One region of the Mycolicibacterium novocastrense genome, then DNA from elsewhere that is predicted to be linked to it. Evidence: predicted binding sites of a transcription regulator. Region 1 holds the regulator's gene; the other holds the start of a gene.

Evidence for each region. The regulator HspR, encoded in region 1, represses chaperone genes until heat shock. The targets are predictions, from matches to a motif close to ANNTGAGTNNNNNNNACTCANNT.
Region 2: the regulator HspR is predicted to act here: its motif matches at 3,244-3,266, upstream of lon (endopeptidase La).

The regions. Positions count from the first base shown of each region.
Region 1 is NZ_LQIH01000025.1:32,171-41,710, forward strand. Features, by position in the region: gene AU072_RS18365 (antibiotic biosynthesis monooxygenase) at 1-366, shown strand, start outside; gene AU072_RS18370 (GAP family protein) at 469-1,119, shown strand; gene AU072_RS18375 (TetR/AcrR family transcriptional regulator) at 1,114-1,761, opposite strand; gene AU072_RS18380 (hypothetical protein) at 1,861-2,871, shown strand; gene AU072_RS18385 (FAD-binding oxidoreductase) at 2,888-4,051, shown strand; gene AU072_RS18390 (NAD(P)-dependent alcohol dehydrogenase) at 4,114-5,175, shown strand; gene AU072_RS18395 (aldose 1-epimerase) at 5,284-6,186, shown strand; gene AU072_RS18400 (heat shock protein transcriptional repressor HspR) at 6,195-6,599, opposite strand; gene dnaJ (molecular chaperone DnaJ) at 6,599-7,777, opposite strand; gene grpE (nucleotide exchange factor GrpE) at 7,929-8,543, opposite strand; gene dnaK (molecular chaperone DnaK) at 8,540-9,540, opposite strand, start outside.
Region 2 is NZ_LQIH01000007.1:10,275-19,814, reverse strand. Features, by position in the region: gene AU072_RS07195 (alpha-amylase family protein) at 1-142, shown strand, start outside; gene AU072_RS07190 (DUF1810 domain-containing protein) at 126-587, opposite strand; gene AU072_RS07185 (alpha-hydroxy acid oxidase) at 664-1,929, shown strand; gene AU072_RS07180 (esterase family protein) at 2,113-3,117, shown strand; gene lon (endopeptidase La) at 3,279-5,603, shown strand; gene AU072_RS07170 (TfoX/Sxy family protein) at 5,671-6,042, shown strand; gene AU072_RS07165 (HhH-GDP family DNA glycosylase) at 6,023-6,670, shown strand; gene AU072_RS07160 (DUF72 domain-containing protein) at 6,675-7,403, shown strand; gene AU072_RS07155 (hypothetical protein) at 7,477-8,043, shown strand; gene AU072_RS07150 (SDR family NAD(P)-dependent oxidoreductase) at 8,062-8,859, shown strand; gene AU072_RS07145 (acetyl-CoA acetyltransferase) at 8,926-9,540, opposite strand, start outside.

The sequences.
Region 1 (9,540 bases):
TTCGGCAGCTGGTTCGCCTTCGACGAGCACGGCAGACCGGCCCCACCACCCTCGGACCTCAAGACGTCGATCGCGGTGTGGGTCGGCCTGTATCCGACCGTCATGCTGCTCACCATCGCCCTGTCCCCGCTGCGTCTGCCGTTGTGGTTGAACCTGCTCGTCGGAAACCTGTTGTCCAGCTTGATCATCAGCTTCGTCGTCATGCCCTACTACGTGAACCCGCTGCTGGGAAACTGGCTGCGTCCGCCGCCGGACGTGCCCCCGGCACGGACCAATGTGCGCGGCCTCGCGACCGTCGCGATCACCATGTTGTTCTGGGCGCTGACGTTCCACTTCGCGACGGTCGTCCTCTGGCGTCTGCACTGACACCGGACCCGAGGTGCCGCGACGCGCGCACCGCATGTGGCGGTAAGAACCGCACCAACAGCGGGCATTCCGATAATGTTCGGCCTCGTGGACACGGGATCGTTGCTGACTGAACTGATTCCCTTGGCTTTGGTGGTCGCGCTCTCGCCGCTGTCGATCATTCCCGCCGTCCTCGTGCTGCACACAGCGCGCCCGCGGCCGACCGGGCTGGCCTTTCTGGCGGGTTGGATCATCGGGCTGGCATTGCTGACGAGCATCTTCCTGCAGGTGTCGAGCTTGATGGGCGGGCGCGAGGGTCACCCGCCGGGGTGGGCGTCCTGGTTGCGGATCGTGGTCGGTGCGGCACTCATCGCGTTCGGCCTGCACCGGTGGCTCAACAGGAAGAAGTCAGCCCACAAACCCAAATGGATGCAGAGCCTGAGCACGCTGACCCCGCTGCGGGCCGGGGGTGCGGCGATGGCCTTGACCGTCGCCAACCCGAAAGTCTTGTTCATCTGCGCCGCAGCCGGTTTGGCGATCGGCACCGCCGGCGGCAGCGCACGCGACGACTGGCTGGCCGTCGCCTGGTTCGTGATCGCGGCCGGATCGACGGTCGCGCTGCCGATCCTGGCCTATGCGGTCTCCGGTGATCGCCTCGACCGACCGCTGAGCCGGCTCAAGGACTGGATGGACAGCCAGCACGCCGTCCTCACGGCGGGCATCCTCGTCGTCATCGGTCTCATGGTGCTGTACAAGGGCATTCACGGGCTATGACTCGTCGAACGTCGGCAAGCCGAGCTCGGCGGCGCCGGCGGTCAGGTACCGCGTCACCGTCGGCGCCAGGAGCCGAACCAGGTCGTCGTCGGGCAGCGTGGCCAACGGTGGGATCTTCATGACGAAGCGCAGTATCGCCGTGCCCACGAGTTGGCTCGCGGCCAGCAGCGCGCGCAGCCGGGCCTGCTCTGTGCCCCCGAGCTCCTGGGACACCGCGCTCAGCACATAGTCCTGCATGAACCCGCGGAACGCCTCGTGAGCATCGGAGTTCGAGGTCGCCGACTGCAACATCGCGACCATCGTCGGACCCGATTCGGGTGACTGCCAGATCCGCAGGTACGCCCGCACCATGCGAGTGCCGATGTCGGGGTCGTCATGGGAGTTCCCGGCGAGCGCGGAGACCAGCGCCCCAGGGTCGACGACCACGTTGAGCGACGCCCGGAACAGCTCGGCCTTGGACCCGAACAAGTAGAGCACCATCGAGGGGTCGACGTGGGCGTCGCGGGCGATGGCGCGCAGCGTCGTCTTCTCGTATCCCTCGGCGGCGAACCGCTTGCGCGCCGCGGCGAGCACCGCGTCGCGCGACACCGGCTCGCCTTCGCGGCGGCCTCGGCGACGGGCCGTTTTCGCTGGTGACGCCATGCCCCGAGATTATCATTTCAATGCCTGTTGAAAAGTGTGGCCCGCGGAGTTACGCTGCCGCTACGCATTAATTCAACGACGAATGAAAAGGCGGCCGACATGACCATCGAAACCCCCGCGCGGTCCATCCACCACACATCACCGGCGCACGAGCCGCGTGCCGCCATACGGGCGACCGGCGTGGCCGTGGTGCTCACCGTCGTCATCGCGATCGTCGCGTTGGCCTTCGCACTGCCCGCGGCCCGCACCGCTCCGCACCACGTGCCGATCGGCGCGGCGGGCCCGCAGGCGGCGAGCGGGCAAGTCGCCGCCACGATGGAGCAGCAGGCCCCGGGCGCGTTCTCGTTCACCTATTACCCGAGCGCCGGCGCGCTGCGCGAAGCGATCCGCGCCCGCGACGTCTACGGCGGCATCGCCCTCGGACCTGAGGGCCCCACGCTGATGATCGCGACCGGTGGCAGCCCGATGATCGCCCAGGTGTTGACCCAGATCGGCAACGGCATCGCGCAGAAGACCGGTGCCCAGTTGCGCGTCGAGGACCTGGCGCCACCGACCGCCGACGACCCACGCGGCGCCGGGCTGGCCGCGTCGGCGCTGCCAATCACCCTCGCCGGCCTCCTGCCCGCGATCGCGCTGATGTTCGCGCTCAAGCGCGAAGTGTGGACCCGGTTCGCCACCGCCGTGGTCTTCGCCGGTGTCGCCGGCCTGACCATCGCCGCGCTGTTGCGCTGGGTGTTGGGGTCGATCGACGCGAACTTCTGGGGAGTCACCGGTGCGCTGACGCTGGGCATCCTGGCGACGGGGCTGACCCTGCTGGGCTTGGGATCGCTGTTCGGCCGCGTCGGCTTGGCGCTGGGCGCGGTTTTGGCGCTTCTCGTCGGCAATCCGCTGTCCGGCCTGAACAGCGCCCCGGAACTACTGCCGAGCGGCTGGGGGCAGTTCGGGCAGTTCCTGCCGCAGGGCGCCAACGCCACCCTGCTGCGCTCGGCGGCGTTCTTCGACGGGGCGGGCGGCGCGGTGCCGGTCATCGTGCTGTCCTGCTGGACCGCCCTGGGCGTGGCGCTGATCGTGCTGGCGGCACTTCGCCAAAGAAGGGCGCGACGCGCCTGACATACACTCGGGCCGCGTGGGACTCGACGACCGTGACGCGCTGCGCATGCTGCGCGACGCGGTCGACCCCGCTCTTGGCGACGACCTGATCCGACGCTTCTACACCCACTGGTTCGCGATCGACATGTCGGTGCGCGACCTGTTCCCGCCGGACATGGACGAGCAACGCCGGCGGTTCGGGCAGGCCGTCAGCTGGGTTCTCGGCGAACTCGCCGCCCAGCGGGCGCAGGAGCCAGTGGCATTCCTCGCCCAGCTGGGCCGCGACCACCGCAAATACGGTGTCACACAACGGCATTACGACAGCATGCAGACCGCTCTGTATGCCGGCTTCCGCAATCACTTCGCCTCGAGTTGGAACGACCAACTGGCCGAGGCCACGCATGACGCGGTCGCGTTGATGATCGGGGTGATGCGCGGCGCCGCCGACGCCGAGGACGGCCCGCCGTTCTGCGACGGCACGGTCATCGAGCACCTGCGCGTCACCCGCGACGTCTCCGTCGTGCGGCTGCAACTGGACCAGCCGCTGTTCTACCACCCGGGCCAATACGTGACGGTCCAGGTTCCGCAGTGGCCGCGGCGGTGGCGGTACTTGAGCCCGTCGATCCCGACCGAACCCAGCGGCGGCATCGAGTTCCACATCCGCTCGGTGCCCGGGGGGATGGTGAGCACCGCGATCGTCGCCGAGACGACACCCGGCGACCGGTGGCGGCTGTCCAACCCACACGGCGCGCTGCACGTGGACCGCGACGGCGGCGACGTGTTGATGGTGGCGGGCAGCACCGGACTAGCGCCGCTGCGGGCACTGATCATGGACCTCACCCGCTGGGGGGTCAATCCGCGGGTGCACCTGTTCTTCGGCGGACGGTATCCGTGCGACCTCTACGACCTGCGCACGCTGTGGGAGATCGCCTCACAGAACCCGTGGCTCTCGGTCACACCGGTCTCGGAGTTCAACGTCGACCCGCCGTGGGCCGCTGACTACCCGGATGTGCAGCCGCCCCGCGGCCTGCACGTGCGACAGACCGGCGTGCTGGCCGACGTGGTGACCCGCTACGGCAACTGGGGCGACCGGCAGATCCTCATATGTGGCAGCCCCGCCATGGTGACGGCGACCAAGGCCGCCCTGATCGCCAAAGGGGCGCCCCCCGAACGTATTCAGCACGATCCCCTGGCCTCCTGAAACGTCGCGCGGCGGCCGCGGCACCCGTACACTCCGATCAAGATCAACGATCGGGGGCTCAGATGGCGACGATGCGAGCCGCACGCATGCACGGGTACAAGCAGCCGCTGCGGCTGGAGGAGATCCCCATACCCGACATCGAGCCGAACCAGGTGCTGATCAAAGTCGGCGGCGCAGGCATGTGCCGCACCGACTTTCAGCTCATCGACGGCTACTTCAGTCTGCCGATGCCGCTTCCGGTTACGCCGGGTCACGAAGTTGCGGGCACCGTCGACCGGATCGGTGCCGACGTGCCGGCGTCTGCGGGCCTGTCGGAGGGGACTCGCGCGGTGGTTTTCGGCCCACTCGGAGACGGGTCGTGCCGCCAGTGCCACCGCGGCAACGAACAGATCTGCAACCAGGGCCACTGGGTCGGCTTCGGTCCGCACGGCGGGTACGCGGAGTACGTACCGGTGGCGTACCAACAGGTGATACCCGTCGGGGCCGACCTGTCACCGGTGTCGCTGGCGCCGCTGACCGATGCGGGCCTGACGCCGTACCGCGGGCTGAAGAAGCTGCGTGCGGCGGGTGTGCTCGGGCCCGGAACGACGGTGGCGGTGATGGGTGTCGGCGGCCTCGGCGCGTACGCCGTCCAGTACGCCAAGCTGCTCGGGGCGGGTGCGACGGTGGTCGCCTTCGCCCGCAGCGACGAAAAGCTGGCGCTGGCAACCGAAAACGGCGCCGACCACACGGTCAACACCAGGGGTAGGACCGACGATCAGGTGCGTGATGCGCTCGAGCAGGCCACCGGCAGGCGCGAGTTCGACGCGGTGATCGAGTGTGTCGGTGCCGAGGAGAGCATCCGATTGGCCTTCGCGCTGCTGGCCACCGAAGGTGCGGTCGCGTCGGTCGGCCTGGTGGGCAACCGCGTCGACATCCCGCTGTTTCCGGTGGTCGGCAGGGAGTACACGTTCTTCGGGTCGTTCTGGGGCAATTACACCGACCTGACCGAGGTCGTCGCGCTCGCCGAGGCGGGCAAGATCAAGGACAGCGTCACGCAGGTCCGCTTCGAAGACGTCAACGACCACATCGACGCGCTGAGCCGCGGCGATTTCGTCGGCCGTGCGGTGATCGTCTACGACTGAGCCCGCTGAATTGTGCATCTGGCGACGGTTTCGGCGCTCCGAGCGTCGCCAGATTCACAAACCGGTAAGGGGCCCGACTCCACGTGCGCAGCGTGCGACGATCGTCTTGTGATCGACTTCGACGCCGTCACGCTGAGCGATCCGTCGTCGGACCTGACCGCGACGTTCGTGCCCGCCGCAGGCATGGTGGGCACGTCGTTGGCGGAGTCCGGTGACGAGTTCCTCGGTCAGCGCCGCGGTTTGACCGCGTATGTGAACAACGGCAAGACCATGGGGATCCCGATCCTGTATCCGTGGGCGAACCGGTTGAGCGCCAACACCTATGAAGTCGACGGGTCCGTCGTCACCCTGGCTCCGGGCACAGGTGGTGTGCGGACCGATGAGCACGGTGCGCCGATCCACGGCGTGCTCGCCGCCTACCCCGGCTGGGAGGTCAGCGACCGTGCCGACAACAGCCTGACCGCGGTGCTCGACTACGGCGCCGACGCGCAACTGCTCGCGGCGTTTCCCTTCCCGCACCTGCTCACCCAGCACGTGGTGCTCGAGGACCGCAGGCTCGCCATCGAGACCACGGTGACACCCACCTCGTCGACGTCCGTACCGCTGTGCTTCGGCTATCACCCGTACGTGAAGATCCCCGGTGTGCCGCGGGAGGAGTGGGTGCTGAGCACCCCGCCGATGCGCCATCTGCCGGTGGACGACAAGGGCATACCCACCGGCGCTGACGAGCCCTGGCCCGGTGGTGAGCAGACCCTGATGGTCACCGCCTACGACGACGGTTTCGACCAGGTGCCCGAAGGCGCGGTGTTCACCCTCGCCGGAGGTGGCCGCCGCATCGACGTGACATTCGAAAGCGGCTATCCCGCAGCGCAACTCTTCGCGCCCCCGAACGACGACCTGATCGGTATCGAACCGATGGCGGCGCCGACGGATGCGCTACGCAGAGGCGGATACCGAAAAGCGGCCCCCGGCAAGCCGGAGACCGCTCGGTTCTCGATCACGATTCGCTGACAGAAGCTCTACTCCGCCTGACGTCGCCGCCGACCCGCTCCGGGCTGCCAGACCACCACCGCGGTGCTCTTCGGCATCACTGCGAGGTCGCGGCGCGGAGAACCCCGCAGCGCCTCGACTTCCTCGGTCAGCTCCCGCACCCGCGCCTGAAGCGCCTCGACCTGGTTGGTCAGTTCGATGATGCGCTTGATGCCTGCGAGGTTGACGCCCTCGTCCTGGCTCAGCCGTTGCACCTCGCGGAGCAACTCAACGTCGTGCTGCGAGTAACGCCGACCGCCGCCGGAGGTGCGCTGCGGACGCACGAGCCCGAGCCGGTCATATGTGCGCAGCGTCTGGGCATGCATGCCGGCGAGCTCCGCGGCGACGGAGATCAGGAACGTGCGGGCCTCGTCGTTGGACCGTTTCGCCGCCATTACGCACCTGCCCATCCGGCCCGCGGATCAAAGCCAGTGGCCCGCTCCGCCTTCGCATAGGCCTCCAACGCCTCGGCCGCCTCGCCCTCCAGGTTCGGCGGCACCGCCACCTTCACCGTCACCAGCAGATCACCGTGTCCGCCAGAGCGTTTCGGCACACCGCGACCGCGCACGCGCAGGATGCGTCCGTCCGAGGTGCCCTTGGGTACCCGCACACCGACCTTGCCTTCGAGCGTGGGCACCGAAAGGGTTGTCCCCAGCGCCAATTCGTGGAAGCTGACGGGTACGGTGACGGTCAGATCGTCGCCGTCGCGGCCGAACACCTTGTCGGGCCGCACGTGAACGGTGACGTACAGGTCGCCCGACGGTGCGCCGCGCAGACCCGCTTCGCCCTGGCCGGCCAGCCGGATCCGTTGACCGTCCTCCACGCCCGGGGGGATCCGCACGTTGATCGTGCGGGTGCGGGTGGTCACGCCGGTGCCCTTGCACTCCTGGCAGGGGTGCTCGATGATCGACCCGCTGCCGCGGCATTCGGTGCACGGCTCGGAGAATCCGAACGCGCCCTGGTTGCGGTTGATCACACCGGACCCGTTGCAGTTCGGGCAGACCTTGGGGCTCGTTCCGGGACGGGCGCCGCTGCCATGACAGTTCGTGCACGGCGCGGGACTGGTGAGCCGCAACGGCATCGCCACGCCCTTGGTGGCTTCCAGGAACGACAGCTCGGCCTCGGTCTCGAGGTCGTTGCCGCGGCGCGGCCTGCTGGGTCGCGCCTGTTGTGCGCCGCGGCCGAAGAGCCCGCCGAACAGGTCGCCGATGTTCGCGCCGCCGGTCTGTCCGGCCGCATCGAACAGGTCGTTCAGGTTGAACTCGACGCCGTCGCCGCCACCGAAACCGCCGAAGCCCCCGCCCCCGCCGAACCGGCCGCGGCCGAATCCGCCGTTGGCGAACAGGCGCCGGGTCTCGTCGTACTCCTTGCGTTTGGCCGGATCGGTGAGCACCTCCTTGGCCTCGGAGACGGCTTTGTACCGCTCCTCGGCGGCCGAGTTCCCGGGGTTGCGGTCGGGATGGTTTTCCGCGAGCAGCTTTCGGGCTGCCCGTTTGATGTCCTGATCGCTGGCGTCAGAGGAGACGCCGAGCTCCTTGTAGAAGTCCTTCTCGACCCATTCACGCTGGGCCATACCGCGTCACCTCCTTCCGCTTCTGTAGGTTTATCGCACTCTCACTTCAGATTTTGCTGCTTGCCGACGATTCGCGTCGGATCCATCGTCGCCGATGAGGCGAAGGTGGCGCAGGATTCGTCGCTCTCGGCGATTCCGCGCCACCTCCTCATCACTCGGCTTCGGCTTCCGGCGCACCGTCGCCCGAGGCGGTGTTGCCGCCGTCCTCGGGAACCGTGTCCACCACCCCGACCAGGGCATGGCGTACGACTTGGTCGCCCACCTTGTAGCCGCGTCGCATCACGTTGCCGATGACGGGGTGAGTGCCCTCGCCCTCGTGCTGCACGGCCTCGTGAAGTTCGGGGTCGAAGTCGTCGCCCTCGGCACCGAATCCCGAAAGACCCAGCCCCTCAAGGGTGTTGACCAACTTGTCAGCCATCGCCTTGAGCGGTCCGCTCTCGAGGTCACCGTGACTTCGCGCGCGGTCGAGATCATCGAGGATCGGCAACAGCTCTGCGATGACCGAAGCCTTCGCTCGGTCCGCCGCCACCTGCTGATCGCGCAACGCCCGCTTGCGGTAGTTCGTGAAATCGGCCTGCACCCGCTGCAGATCGGCGAGCAGTTCGGAGGCCTTGTCGGCCTCCTCCCCTGCCGCCGTCGCTGTGGGCTCGTCCGGCGCCGAATCCGGCGCCGGACCCGAACCTGCTTCTCTCACTTCACCGGTGACCGGATCGATGCGCCGTTTGTCGGTGACGGTCACCGGCTCGTGCGGATCGTTTCCTGTCACTTGTTCTCCTTGTCCGAATCATCGTCGACGACCTCGGCATCCACGACGTTGTCGTCCGCCGCACCGGCGTCCGCACCGCCGCTCGCCGCCTGCTCGGCCTGGGTGGCCTCATAGATGGCCTGACCGAGGGCCTGCGACTCGACGCCGAGCTTCTCCATGGCGGACTTGATCTCACCGATGTCGGTGCCTTCCAGCGCCTTCTTGGCATCGGCGATCGCGGCGTCCACCTTGGCCAGCGTGTCCTCGGGGACCTTGGAGCCGCCTTCACCGCTCCGCTGTTCGGAGACGAACTTCTCGGTCTGGTAGACCAGCGACTCCGCCTGGTTGCGGACGTCGGCCTCCTCGCGACGCTTGCGGTCCTCCTCGGCGTGCGCCTCGGCGTCCTTGATCATCCGGTCGATCTCGTCCTTGGACAGGCCGGAGCCTTCCTGGATGCGGATCGTGTTCTCCTTGCCGGTGCCCTTGTCCTTCGCGGTCACGTGCACGATGCCGTTGGCGTCGATGTCGAAGGTGACCTCGATCTGGGGCACACCGCGCGGAGCCGGCGGGATACCGGTCAGCTCGAAGCTGCCGAGCAGCTTGTTGTGCGCGGCGATCTCACGCTCACCCTGATAAACCTGGATCTGCACCGACGGCTGGTTGTCGTCGGCGGTGGTGAAGGTCTCGCTCCGCTTGGTCGGGATCGTGGTGTTGCGCTCGATCAGCTTGGTCATGACGCCACCCTTGGTCTCGATACCGAGGGACAGCGGCGTGACGTCAAGCAGCAGAACGTCCTTCACCTCACCCTTGAGCACACCGGCCTGCAGGGCGGCGCCGACCGCGACGACCTCGTCGGGGTTGACACCCTTGTTGGGCTCCTTGCCGCCGGTCATCTCCTTGACCAGATCCGACACCGCGGGCATGCGGGTCGAGCCGCCGACCAGCACCACGTGGTCGATGTCGGACACCGAGATGCCGGCGTCCTTGACCACCTGCTGGAACGGCTGGCGGGTGCGGT
Region 2 (9,540 bases), on a different contig from region 1:
TGACGAACCGCTCGCGATCTCGTTGCCGCGCCTGGGTTTCGATCGGGGTGAAGTCCTGGCCGGCTCGGGCGCGCCGCCGTCCGAGGTCGTCAGCACCTACGAGGTCGGGCCCCACGGCTGGCTGATCATGGCTCCCCGCTGAGCAGTTCAACCGTCAGCGGATCCGGTTCGCCTCCGTAGTACTTCGTCAGTACACGGCCGAAGAGCGCCTCGTCATCGGGGTCGTCGGCGGCGCGGCTGAACAACGTCATCGACGAGCGCACCTTGAGGTTGTCCGGCCACCCGAACAAGTCGTCGGCCGACGGCTGTTCACTACGGGCGACCAGATCCGCACACTCCCGCAGGCGCGCTCCCAGCACGTCGTGGGCCAGGTACGCCCGGGCTTCGGCGAGGGAGCCGATCCCGTACCGCTGCGCAGTCGGGCTCCTCCCCAGCCCACGCAGCTGGGGGAACACAAACCAGATCCAGTGGCTGCGTTTACGGCCGGCGCGTAGTTCGTCGAGCACCGCGCCGTACACGCGTTCCTGGGCGTCGACGAAGCGCTGCAGGTCGAAGGGGTCGCCGGATGCCGATCTGTCTTTAGCCATGTCATCGGCCAGTCTGACAAGCTAACCTGTGCGATTCAATGACGACTATCAGCGGCAGTCCGACAGGGACGCAAACGTGACACGCCGCCGCATCCCGCGTCCGCGGGAGCTGGCGCCGCTGCTGCAGTTCAAGAAGCCGCAGCTGAACGCGACGCAGCGCAGGCTGGCGGCGGCGCTGACGATCGAGGACCTGCGCCGAATCGCCAAGCGACGGACCCCGAAGGCGGCATTCGACTACACCGACGGTGCCGCCGAGGAGGAACTGTCACTGGCTCGTGCGCGACAAGCGTTCCGCGACATCGAGTTTCATCCCACGATCTTGCGCGACGTTTCAAGTGTCGATACCAGCGCAACGGTGCTCGGTGGGCCTGTCGCGCAACCGTTCGGCATCGCGCCGACCGGCTTCACCCGACTGATGCACACCGAGGGCGAGATCGCGGGTGCCCGCGCCGCCGCGCGAGCCGGCATCCCGTTCGCGCTCTCGACGCTGGGCACCGCCTCGATCGAAGACGTCAAGGCGGCTAACCCGGACGGCCGCAACTGGTTTCAGCTGTACATGTGGAAGGACCGAGACCGCTCGATGGCGCTCGTCGAACGGGCCGCCGCCGCGGGTTACGACACGCTGCTCGCCACCGTCGACGTGCCGGTCGCAGGGGCCCGCCACCGCGACACCCGCAACGGCATGTCGATCCCGCCGACGCTGACGCTGCGCACGGTGCTCGATGCCGTTCCCCGTCCGCGGTGGTGGTTCGACCTGCTCACCACCGAACCGCTGTCGTTCGCCTCGCTGGACCGCTGGCCGGGCACCGTGGCCGAGTATCTCGACACCATGTTCGACCCCACGGTGAACTTCGACGATCTGGTGTGGATCAAGGAGCAGTGGCCGAACAAGTTGGTGGTCAAGGGAATTCAGACACTCGATGACGCCAGGGCCGTGGCCGGACTCGGGGTCGACGGCATTGTGCTGTCCAATCACGGTGGCCGCCAACTGGATCGCGCTCCCGTGCCGTTCCATCTGCTGCCGAGTGTCGCCGCCGAACTGGGCGATACCACCGAGATTCTGCTGGACACCGGGGTGATGTCCGGCGCGGACGTCGTCGCGGCGGTCGCGCTGGGCGCCCGCTTCGTATTGGTGGGCCGCGCCTACCTCTACGGGCTGATGGCGGGCGGCGAGGCGGGTGTCGACCGGGCCGTCGAGATCCTTTCGCAGCAGGTCAGACGGACAATGCAGCTACTGGGAGTGACGTCGCTGAGCGAGCTCGGCCCGCGACACGTCACACAGTTGCACCGGCTACGCCCTAGCGTTGCGAGCTCGGCGCGGATACCTCCTGAGTCACTCTGATCACACAGGTCACAGTAGGTTTCCGGGGTTGGTGAGTCCTCGCTGAGTCGCAATCGTTAGCCAACCGCGATGTGGCAACCGCATGTCGGGGCGACAGTCCCGGTGCGAGTACGTGTTTCATTACCCACGCACAGCAAACGGCAATTGCTTGTGGAAGCGATGAAAGGTGGGTTGGTTGCCGTTATGAAGATTTTCCAGAGGTACCGGGGTACCGGTACAAAGCTGTTTCGCCGAATGGCGGTGGTGGCGTTCGCCGTGGCGGCGCTGCCCGGACTGATCGGCATCGCCGGGGGTTCGGCCACCGCCGGGGCCTTCTCGCGGCCCGGGTTGCCCGTCGAGTATCTGGACGTGTTCTCCCCCGCGATGAACCGCAACATCAGGGTCCAGTTCCAGGGCGGTGGACCGCATGCGGTGTATCTGCTCGATGGTCTGCGCGCCCAGGACGATTTCAACGGCTGGGACATCAACACCCCCGCCTTCGAGTGGTACTACCAGTCCGGGCTTTCAGTCGTCATGCCGGTCGGCGGGCAGTCCAGCTTCTACACCGACTGGTACCAGCCGTCGCGGGGTAACGGCCAGGACTACACCTACAAGTGGGAGACGTTCCTGACCCAGGAGCTCCCGGCGTGGCTGGAAGCCAACAGGGGCGTGTCGCAGAACGGCAACGCCGTGGTGGGTATTTCGATGGCCGGCAGCACCGCGCTGACGTACGCGATCTACCACCCGCAGAAGTTCATCTACGCCGCCTCGCTGTCGGGCTTCCTCAATCCGTCCGAGGGCTGGTGGCCGATGCTGATCGGTCTGGCGATGCAAGACGCCGGCGGGTTCAACGCCGAGAGCATGTGGGGTCCGTCGTCGGATCCGGCGTGGAAGCGCAACGACCCGATGGTCAACATCAACCAGTTGGTGGCCAACAACACCCGCATCTGGATCTACTGCGGCACGGGTACGCCGTCGGATCTCGATGGCGGCACGGCCGGCCAGAACCTGATGGCGGCCCAGTTCCTCGAAGGGTTCACGTTGCGGACCAACGTCACCTTCAAGGACAACTACGTCGCCGCGGGTGGCACCAACGGTGTGTTCAACTTCCCGCCACAGGGGACCCACAGCTGGGGCTACTGGGGTCAGCAGCTGGAGATGATGAAGCCTGACATCCAGCGGGTGCTGGGTGCACAGGCCAGTGCCTGACCGCAGCGCATAGATCCACCCACAACAGGAAGCCTGCCGTTTACCCCGAACGGCAGGCTTCCTGCCGTTCGGGGTAGCTACGAACGCCGCGCGCGACGCGGCAGGGAACAAAACAGTCCATCTAAAGGTTGAGCGCAACAGACTCAAACTTTGGAGGATTGATGGCTCAAATCAAGACAGTTCCGGTCTTGTTCTCGAGCGAGTCGATCGTGCTGCCCGGCATGGTCGTGCCGATCGAACTCGACGATGCCGCGCGCGCCGCGGTCGACGCCGCCCGCGCCAGCGAGTCCGGAGAACTGTTGATCGCACCCCGTCTCGAGGATCGTTATCCCTCGCACGGGGTGCTGGCCTCGATCGTGCAGATCGGACGCATGGTCGGCGGACCCGCCGCGGTGGTGCGGGGCGAGAGCCGTGCGCACATCGGCGCCGGCGCCACCGGACCCGGCGCGGCGCTGTGGGTCGAGGTGACCGAGGTCGAGGAGACCCAGCCCACCGAGGAGACCTACCAGCTCGCGGCCGAGTACAAGAAGCTGCTGCTGGCGATGCTGCAGCGGCGCGAGGCCTGGCAGATCATCGATTTCGTCAACCAGCTCTCCGATCCGTCGGCGCTGGCCGACACCGCGGGCTATGCGTCGTACCTGACCCAGGTCCAGAAGCGCCAGCTGCTCGAGACGCCGGACGTGGCCGAGCGGTTGCGTGCGCTGATCGAGTGGACGGGAGCTCAGCTGGCCGAGGTCGAGGTCACCGAGAAGATCGCCGAAGACGTGCGCGAGGGCATGGAGAAGACCCAGAAGGAATTCCTGCTGCGCCAGCAGCTCAACGCCATCCGCAAGGAATTGGGAGATGACGACGGCACGGGGTCTTCTGATGATTACCGGGCCCGCGTCGAGGCCGCGGACCTTCCCGAGAAGGTGCGCGAGGCCGCGCTGCGCGAGGTCGGCAAGCTCGAACGGGCCAGCGACCAGAGCCCCGAGCGCGGTTGGATCCGCACCTGGCTGGACACCGTGCTGGACCTGCCGTGGAACGTCCACACCGAGGACTCGACCGATCTGAACGCGGCGCGCGAGATCCTGGACGCCGACCACCACGGTCTCGAGGACGTCAAGGACCGCATCGTCGAGTATTTGGCCGTGCGGGCACGCCGTGCCCAGCGCGGACTGCAGGTCGTCGGCGGTCGCGGTTCGGGTGCGGTGATGGTGTTGGCCGGTCCGCCCGGCGTCGGCAAGACGTCGCTGGGTGAGAGCGTCGCTCGGGCGTTGGGCCGCAAGTTCGTTCGCGTGGCCCTCGGCGGCGTGCGTGACGAGGCCGAGATCCGAGGCCACCGGCGCACCTACGTCGGCGCGCTGCCCGGCCGCATCGTGCGTGCCGTCGGTGAGGCGGGTTCGATGAACCCCGTCGTGCTGCTCGACGAGATCGACAAGGTCGGCTCCGACTTCCGGGGGGACCCCGCGGCGGCGCTGCTGGAGGTCTTGGACCCCGCGCAGAACCACACGTTCCGCGACCACTACCTGGATCTCGATCTGGACCTGTCGGACGTGGTGTTCCTGGCGACGGCCAACGTCATCGAGAACATTCCCTCGGCCCTGCTGGACCGCATGGAACTGGTGCAGATCGACGGTTACACCGAGGACGACAAGGTCGCCATCGCGCGGGACTTCCTGCTGCCCCGGCAGCGCGAGCGGGCGGCGCTGACCGAGGACGAGGTGGTCGTGACCGAGGCGGCGCTGCGCAAGATCGCCGCCGACTACACCCGCGAGCCGGGGGTGCGGCAGTTCGAGCGGCTGCTGGCCAAGGCGCTGCGCAAGGTGACCACGAAGCTGGCTTCCGACGACATCACCAGCCTCACCGTCGACGAGCCGGATCTCGTTGAGTACCTGGGCCGTCCGCGCTTCCTGCCGGAATCGGCGGAGCGCACGGCGGTGCCGGGCGTGGCCACCGGGTTGGCGGTCACCGGCCTCGGCGGCGATGTGCTTTACATCGAGGCCGGGGCGACCGACGGTGAGCCCGGGCTGCAACTGACCGGACAGCTGGGCGAGGTCATGAAGGAGTCGGCGCAGATCGCGCTGTCCTACGTGCGCTCGCACGCCGCGCAGTTGGGCGTCGACCCCAAGGCGCTGGACCGCCGGATCCACGTGCACGTGCCCGCGGGCGCCGTGCCCAAGGACGGTCCGTCGGCGGGCGTGACGATGGTGACCGCGCTGGTGTCGATGGCCACCGGCCGGCAGGTTCGTGCCGACGTCGGGATGACCGGCGAGGTCACGTTGAACGGTCGGGTGCTGCCCATCGGCGGCGTCAAGCAGAAGCTGCTGGCGGCCCAACGGGCCGGACTGTCAACCGTTTTCATCCCGCAGCGAAACGAGCCCGACCTGGATGACGTCCCGGCCGACGTGCTCGACGCGCTGGAGGTCAAGCCGATGACCGATGTCGCCGACATCGTCGAGCAGGCTCTGCAGCCCGCAGAGGTGGCGGCCACCGCGGCCGCCTGACCCCGAGATTGCGCTCAGGGTCGTGGTCTTCCAACGGATCACGACCCTGAGCGCTACCGTCGAAGACGTGGCCTACGACGAGGACCTCGCGCACCGCATCCGCGAATTGCTCGGCACCGAACCCGGTGTCGACGAGAGGCAGATGTTCGGCGGGCTGGCCTTCCTGGTCGACGGCCATATGGCGGTGGCCGTCAGCGGGACCGGCGGTCTGATGGTCCGGGTGCCGCGCGACGAGTACCCGACGTTACTGTCGCGCCGGTTCGTCGAGCCGATGACGATGGCAGACCGTGAGATGCGCGGGTGGGTGCTCATCGGCGCCGACGGTGTGAGGACCACGCGGCAACTGCGGCCGTGGGTCGACCGCGGTGTCGATTTCGCCAGGAGTTTGCCCCCCAAAGAGCGCGGGTACGCCAGCCGACGTGGACGCCGCAGCACGTAAGAAGCGGGTCAAACGCCTCCTCGAGGAGGCGGGCACGACCTACGCCGAAGACGCCGGTATCCGGTTGGCGGACAAGCCCATGCCGCTCTTTCAGCTGCTGGCCCTGTGCATGCTGTCGAGCAAACCGATCGACGCCTCCATCGCGGTGGACGCCGCGCGGGAGTTGTTCCGCGCAGGCCTGCGCACCCCCAAGGCTGTCCTCGCGGCCGAGCGCGCCGACATGATTCGCGCGTTCGGCCGTGCCCACTATGTCCGCTACGACGAGAGCTCGGCGACCAGGCTGACCGATATCGCCGAGACCGTCGACGACGAATATGGCGGGGACCTCCGCAATCTCGACGGGGCAACAGATCACGACGCGACCGCACTGACGCGTTCTCTCAAGGGGTTCAAGGGAATCGGCGACACCGGCGCCGACATCTTCCTGCGCGAGGTGCAGGACACCTGGACATGGGTTCGCCCGTATTTCGACGCGCGGGCCGTCAGCGCCGCGCGCGAGCTCGGATTGCCAAGCGACAGTGATGAGCTCGCCGCGTTGGCGCCGCGCAAGTGTGCAAAGATCGCCGCCGCCTTGGTCAAGGTGTCGCTCGACGACGACCTGCGCGACGCCGTGATGGCGCGGGGATGACGCGATGGTGATCCGGGTCGGCACATCCGGGTGGTCGTATGACCATTGGAAGGACGTGCTGTATCCGGCGGGATTGCCGAGCGCCAAACGGCTCGCCCGCTACGTCGAGGAGTTCGACACCGTCGAGCTGAACGCCAGTTTCTACCGCTGGCCCAAAGACGGTGCGTTCGCGGGCTGGCGGGAGCGGCTGCCCGACGGGTTCACGATGTCGGTCAAGGCCCAGCGCGGACTGACGCACTACCGCCGGCTGCGGGAACCGGAGCCGTGGATCGAGCGCTTCGACCGATGCTGGGAGCTGCTCGGCGACCGCAGCGAAGCGTTGCTCGTGCAACTGCACCCGGAGTTGGAGCGTGACGACGCCCGCCTGGAGCACTTCCTGAAGCTCATGCCCGATCGGATTCCGGTGGCGATGGAGTTGCGGCATGCGTCATGGGACGACCCGGCCGTCTATGCGCTGCTGGAGCGGCACGGCGCCGCTTACGTGGTGATGAGCGGTGCGGGCTTGCGCTGCGTTCCGCGAGCGACCAGCGAGCTGGTCTACATCCGGATGCACGGACCCGACCAGGATTCGATGTACGCGGGCTCCTACCCCGACGACGCATTGCGGCGCTGGGCCGATCGGATCCTGGCGTGGGAGGCCGAAGGCAGGCGGATCCTCGTTTACTTCAATAACGACCTGGGCGGACACGCCGTGTGGAACGCGCAAACGCTCAAGGCGATGCTGGCCGGCTGAATCCACCACCCCGCTGCGCGGACGAAAACCGGTTCCGGCACGCTTAGGACCCGAGATGCGTGTCCTTTGTCTGATGTCGGCCGTCGCGATCCTGGTCGCGGGCTGCTCGGCCGAGCGGATCGTCACCACCGACGAACCGTTCGTGGCGTCGCCGACCTCGACAACCTCCGAACCGCCTCCTGCACCGCCGGACAAGCACCTGGTCGACGCATTCGACTACGTCGCTCATCCGGCCGGGTCGGCCGTGTACTACTTCACCACCCCCAGCGGACGCTGGGCGTGTGCCGTGGTGCCGCGTGAGGTGGCCGGCTGCCAATCGGCCACCTCACCGCAGTCTTCCATGAACATCACCGGTGAACCGGACACAGTGGACAACGACGACGGTGAGCAGGCCGCGCCGAACGCGATCGTCATCGAGCGCAACGGTGAACCCCGCTTCGTCGCATTGGAACAGCCGCAGTTCGTCCTCGACGACGCGAAGGTGCTGGACTTCAACCGGATTCTGGCTGTCGCGGGGTTCCGCTGCAATGTGCAGGAGGCCGGTGTCTCGTGCATGAGCGAGGCGACCGGCAACGGATTCACCTTCGCCCCCGACGGTTTTGCGCCGCGATACACCGAGGTGCCGCCCAACGCACCGTAGCCAGAAAGGCAGGCCCGCATGAGGATCGAGGCCGGAAAGGTCGCCGTCGTCACCGGCGGAACCAGCGGAATCGGGTTCGCGCTCGCCGCGCATCTGGCACGTCGCGGCGTCGACGTGGTGATCGCCGACATCCGCGAAAACGCGATACCCCCAGCGATCGAGGCGCTGTCCTCCCACCTTGGAACGGTGACCGGCCTGCGCGTCGACGTGCGTGACGCGGCCGAGGTCGACGCGCTGGCCGCGCACACCCTGGACCGATTCGGACGCGTCGACCTGGTGTGCAACAACGCCGGAGTGGTGTGCGAGCAGACGCCGACGTGGGAGCAGAGCATCGAGACGTGGCGGTGGTTGATCGACGTCAAGCTGATGGGTGTCGTTCACGGGGTGAAGGCCTTCACTCCCCTGTTCATCGCGCAACGCTGCGGGCACTTCCTCAACACCGCGTCCGCCGGCGGGCTCATTCCGCTACCCCACCTCGCGCCGTACAACGCCACCATGCACGCCGTCGTCGGGCTCACAGAGACGCTCGACATCGAACTGCGTTCCGTATCAACCGATCTGGGTGCCACCGTGCTGTGCCCGGGCATGGTCGACACGCCCCTCGGACCCAACTCGGCGAGCCTGACCCCGCCGGGAGCGGTCAGCATCCCCAACGACCGCGACGACGACGCGATGCGCGGTGCGATCAGCCCCGCCCTGGTGGCCGACGCCGCGATCGCCGCCGTGGAGGCAGGAAGGGTACATGCCGTCGTGGGACCGGGCGCCGCGCCGGCCGCTCGTCAGCGTGTCGAGGCCCTGCTGGCAGAACTCGACTGACTACAGTGCGGCCGTACCGCCTACAGTAATGCGGCCGTTCCGTCTACAGTATTGCGGCCGTACCGCCTACAGTATTGCGGCCGTTCCGTCCGGGTTGACCTGGACCTTGGCGCCCGCGATGTCCTCCTCGACCGTCGCCGCCGCCGCGGCCGCATCGGGGATGACCGCCAGGACCCGGGAGTCGTCGGGCGTGCGGACCGCCAGAAACGCCTTCTCCGGCGAGCCCTCGCGGTCGAACGGCGTCGTCCACGTCTCCACGGTGCCCACCCCGGCCCAGTCGATCAGCGCCGTCCGGGTCGGTTCCCTATCGACGTCGGATTGCACGTCTTCCCAACGGAACTCGCGTGACGGCGGCTCGGCGCCGTAGATCCCGAAGCTGTGCTTGGTGAGGTAGCCGCCGTTGGCGGTGATCAGCCCGAGCGCTCCGGGGGCGGCGACGAGCCGCTCGGCCATGGTCGCGATCGAGTGGGTCACGTAGTTGTTCCACGGCCCGCCCGCGAAGGTGAGCCCGCCGGTCACCGTCAGCGGTCTGGCAGGGTCCCCGATCGGGAGGCCAAGTTCGTTGGCAGCCACCTGAACCGCCGAAGGGAAGCACGAGTAGACGTCGATGAGTTCAACATCGTCGACGCCGATCCCGGCCAGCTCCAGCGCCCGCCGCCCACCGATCCGGATCGCGGGAGA